2 regions of the Streptomyces sp. MS19 genome follow, and region 1 is predicted to be linked to the other one. Evidence: riboswitches for the same ligand, from Rfam matches in the RefSeq annotation. Region 1 holds a riboswitch; the other holds the start of a gene.

Region 1 (2,193 bases):
CCTCCTGGAAGTCCCTGCCGATCAGGAAGTCCAGCAGCGCGCGGCCCCCCTCGGGGTTCTGGGCGCCCGCCAGCAGCCCGGCGAACTCGACCTGCCGGAAGCAGGTGCCCGTGGACACACCGGTCGGCGCCTCGTCCGGCCGCTCCTCGCCGCCGTAGACCACCCCGGCGGGCGGGCTGGAGGCGTAGGAGACGACCAGCGGCCGGTCACCGCCCTGGCCTGAGCCGGAGAACCGCTCGTTGTACGCCTGCTCCCAGCCGTCCACGACCTCCACGCCGTTGTCGGCGAGCTGCTGCCACCAGTCCTGCCAGCCGTCCTCCCCGAAGGTCGCGACGGTCGCCAGGAGGAAGCCGAGGCCGGGCGAGGACGTCGCGGCGTTCTCCACCACGAGCAGGTCGCGGTAGGCGGGGTCGGTCAGGTCGGCGAACGTCTCGGGCGGGTCGATGCCCTCCTCGGCGAACCACGCGCGGTCGTAGTTGACGCAGATGTCGCCGGTGTCCACGGGCGTGACGCGGTTCTCGCCGTCGAGGCGCAGCTGAGCCGGTATCGCGTCCAGGCCCGCCGCCTCGTACGGCTCGAACACGTCCTCGTCGAGCGCGCGGGACAGCAGCGTGTTGTCCACGCCGAACAGCACGTCGCCCTGCGGGTTGCCCCGCGAGAGCACCGCCTGGTTGACGACCACGCCCGCGTCGCCGCCGCGCAGGACGTTCACGTGGTAGCCCGACTCCTCCTCGAAGCGGGCGAGGACGTCGTCGGAGACGAGGAACGAGTCGTGCGTGACCAGCGTCACCTCGCGCGAGCCGGCGCCGTCACCGCCCTCCGACCCACCGCTGCCGCCGTCGCCGTCGCTGCCGCAGGCGGTGACCAGGCAGAGGCCGAGGGCAAGACCGCATATGCCCAGTGTCGCGGTGCGCTTCATGGTGCCGCCTTCTTGGCGCGGGCGCGCGCGGGCAGCACGAGAGTGGTTCCGAACTTCCTACCCGGCATGACCCGGGCGAGGTTCGAGGGTCTGCGGCCGTTGCCGCACTCTCAGCGCTGCGAGCGCTCCCCTGTCGGAAAGATGAAAAACTACCGGCCAACGATAGCAGCCGCCGGTCAGACCCGCTCCGTCGCCGCCAGCTGCCCGCAGGCCCCGTCGATCTCCTGGCCCCGGGTGTCCCGCACCGTCACCGGTACGCCGTGCGCCTCCAGCGCGGCGACGAACGCCCGCTCGTCCTCCGGACGCGACGCCGTCCACTTCGATCCGGGCGTGGGGTTCAGCGGGATCAGGTTCACGTGCGCGCCACGCCCCTTGAGCAGCCGGCCCAGCCGGTCGGCGCGCCACGCCTGGTCGTTGATGTCCCTGATCAGCGCGTACTCGATGGAGACGCGGCGGCCGGACTTGTCCGAGTAGTCCCAGGCCGCGTCGAGGACCTCACGGACCTTCCAGCGCGTGTTGACCGGCACCAGGGTGTCGCGCAGCTCGTCGTCCGGCGCGTGCAGCGACACCGCGAGACGGCAGGAGAAACCCTCGTCGGCGAAGCGGCGCATGGCCGGGACCAGGCCCACCGTCGAGACGGTGATCCCGCGCTGCGACAGGCCCACGCCGTGCGGCGCCTCGTCCGTCAGGCGGCGGATCGCGCCGGTCACCCGGCGGTAGTTGGCCAGCGGCTCGCCCATGCCCATGAAGACGATGTTCGACAGCCGCGCGGGGCCGCCCGGCACGTCGCCGTCACGCAGCGCCCGCATGCCGTCCACGATCTGGTGGACGATCTCGGCGGTCGACAGGTTGCGGTCGAGCCCCGCCTGCCCGGTGGCGCAGAACGGGCAGTTCATCCCGCACCCGGCCTGCGACGAGACACACATGGTGACCCGGTCCGGGTAGCGCATCAGCACCGACTCGACCAGCGTGCCGTCGTGCAGGCGCCACAGCGTCTTGCGGGTGGCGCCCTCGTCGCACTCGATGTGCCGCACCTCGGTCATCAGCGGCGGCAGCAGCGCCGCCGCGAGCCGCCCGCGCGCCGCGGCGGGCACATCCGTCCACTCCGCCGGGTCGGCGGTCCAGCGGCCGAAGTAGTGCCGCGACAACTGCTGTGCGCGGAACGGCTTCTCGCCCAGCGCCACGACCGCCTCGCGGCGCTCCTCGGGCGTGAGGTCGGCGAGGTGCCGCGGCGGCTTCTTGGCGCCGCGCGGCGCGATGAACGTGAGCTCTCC
Region 2 (2,193 bases), on a different contig from region 1:
TCGTGCGCGTCGCGCAGCAGCCCGTAGACCCCGCCCGCCGTCACCTCCGTGTCCATGCCGCGCTCCTCGACCGTCGCGCCGAGCACCAGCTCGCCGCTGCGGCGCGGCACCAGGTACACCTGCTCGCCGCGCACGACCGCGCGGACCGTCCGCGACAGGAACGGCTGCCGCGTGTCCGGCATGCGCAGCCGCAGGACCTGCCCCTTCACCGGCCGTACCGGCACCGCCACCCCGGGCGGCAGCCCCGCCAGGTCGCCGCTGCGGCAGCCGCCCGCGAGGACCGTCCGCTCCGCCGCGAGCCGCGTGCCGTCGGCCAGGACGACGCCGGTCGCGCGGTCGCCCGCGAGGGTGAGCCGGGCGGCGTCCGAGCGGTGCAGCGCCACCCCGGCCCGTTCGCACGCCGTCAGCAGCGCCGCCACGAGCAGGCGCGGATCGGCCTGGTGGTCCCCGTCCACGCGCACCCCGCCGCGTACGCCGGGCGCGAGCATCGGTTCGAGGCGGCGGCACTCGCGGCCCGTCAGCCACTGCGTGTCCAGGCCGCAGCGCTCCTGGAGGAGCCGCAGCTCCCGCAACTGGGCGCGGTCGTCGGCGTCGAGCGCCACCTGGAGCGTGCCGCGGGCGCGGTGGCCGACGTCCGCGCCCGCCGCGTCCGCCAGTTCGGCGGCGAAGGCGGGCCAGCGGGCGGCCGAGGCGAGGTTGAGGTCGAGCAGCGCCTCCTCGCCGTGGTGCAGCTCGGTGACGGCCGCGAGCATCCCGGCCGCGACCAGCGCCGCGCCGCCGCCCGGCCGCGCGTCCGCGACGGCGGTCCGCAGCCCGCGCCCCGCCGCCCGCCAGGCCGTCACCAGTCCGATGACGCCGCCGCCGACGACCACGGCGTCGTACGCGCCGGCCGCCGTGCGTGCGCGCGTGTCCACGCGACTCCTCCCTTCGCCGGAATGACCCGGATCAGGTTCGTACGGTCGGAGGCCGCCCGCCTCCCTCTCAGCCCGGTGCGCCGGACTCCCGTGGGTGTTTACGCTCGCCCGCCAGCGTAGTACGCCGGGGCCGCGCGCGGTGGGCGGGGGACGGGCGGCGGGGCGGTCCCGGCGGCGTCCCGGCCCCATGTCCGGGAAATGACAGGCGAGTTCCGGGAATGTGCGGGACTCCTTGACGCTCTCTTGGGGCGCTCTTAGTGTCCGGCCTCAGAGAGCGCTCTCTGACGGCCGCGCGCCCAGCGCGGAAGTCACCCCCCACTCGTAAGGAGAGCCCGTGAACCTGACCCAAGTCCGGCGCCCGCCATGGCAGGCGCTCCTGGCCGTCCTGGCCGTGGCGGCCGTGGTCGCCTCGCAGCTGTTCACCGGATCGACGGGCCGCGCGGCCCAGAACGAGCAGTCGCAGGCGGCCGTCGGACCGAACGTCGTCCGCGTCGCCGAGTTCGTGGCCGAGTGCGAGTTCAGCCACCGGCGCCCCGACGACCCGATCATCTTCCCCGGCCTGCCGGGCGCGTCCCACTCGCACAGCTTCTTCGGGAGCACCGTGACGGACGCGTACACGAACCTGAGCGACCTGCTGGCCTCGGACAGCACCTGTGACCCGGCGATCGACCTGTCCTCCTACTGGGTGCCGACGCTGTTCGTGAACGACCAGCCGGTGGAGCCGCAGAGCGCGACGTTCTACTACCTCGGCGAGGGCGTCAACGACCAGACGATCGCCAACACCCAGGCGCTGCCGCAGGGCCTGAAGATCGTGGCGGGCAACGCCATGGCCACCAGCCCCGAGGGCACCATCGCGCGCTGGTCGTGTCTGCACGCGGGGCACGTCAACCCGTCCCAGAACTTCGTCAACTGCCCCGCCGGCACGGCGCTTGAGTCGTACCTCGACTTCCCGCAGTGCTGGAACGGCCGTGACCTGGACTCCCCCGACCACAAGAGCCACATGGCCTACCCCGTGGGCGGCACCTGCCCCTCCACGCACCCGGTGGCCGTGCCCAAGCTCCGTCAGGTACTGCGCTACCCCGTGAACGGTGACCCCTCCAACTTCCGCCTCGCATCAGGACCCGGATACACGATGCACGGAGACTTCTTCAACGCCTGGCCGACCGCCGAGATGGAACGGCGCGTGCGCGACTGCATCCGCCCGATCATCAAGTGCGGCCCGAACGGCTCTCCGTCCTGACCCGTCCGACCTGACCGTCCGACCACCGGAACCGGAGGC

What was found. A riboswitch is a leader RNA that binds a small molecule or an ion and turns the genes downstream of it on or off. The one in region 1 is predicted to bind thiamine pyrophosphate.
Region 2: another riboswitch for thiamine pyrophosphate. It lies ahead of thiO (glycine oxidase ThiO); the one in region 1 lies ahead of ACL02R_RS24710 (thiamine ABC transporter substrate binding subunit).

Annotation. Positions count from the first base shown of each region.
Region 1 is NZ_JBJZOH010000036.1:26,612-28,804, forward strand. Features, by position in the region: gene ACL02R_RS24710 (thiamine ABC transporter substrate binding subunit) at 1-919, opposite strand, end outside; TPP riboswitch at 956-1,061, opposite strand; gene rlmN (23S rRNA (adenine(2503)-C(2))-methyltransferase RlmN) at 1,096-2,193, opposite strand, start outside.
Region 2 is NZ_JBJZOH010000002.1:50,678-52,870, reverse strand. Features, by position in the region: gene thiO (glycine oxidase ThiO) at 1-914, opposite strand, end outside; TPP riboswitch at 905-1,016, opposite strand; gene ACL02R_RS02770 (DUF1996 domain-containing protein) at 1,249-2,154, shown strand.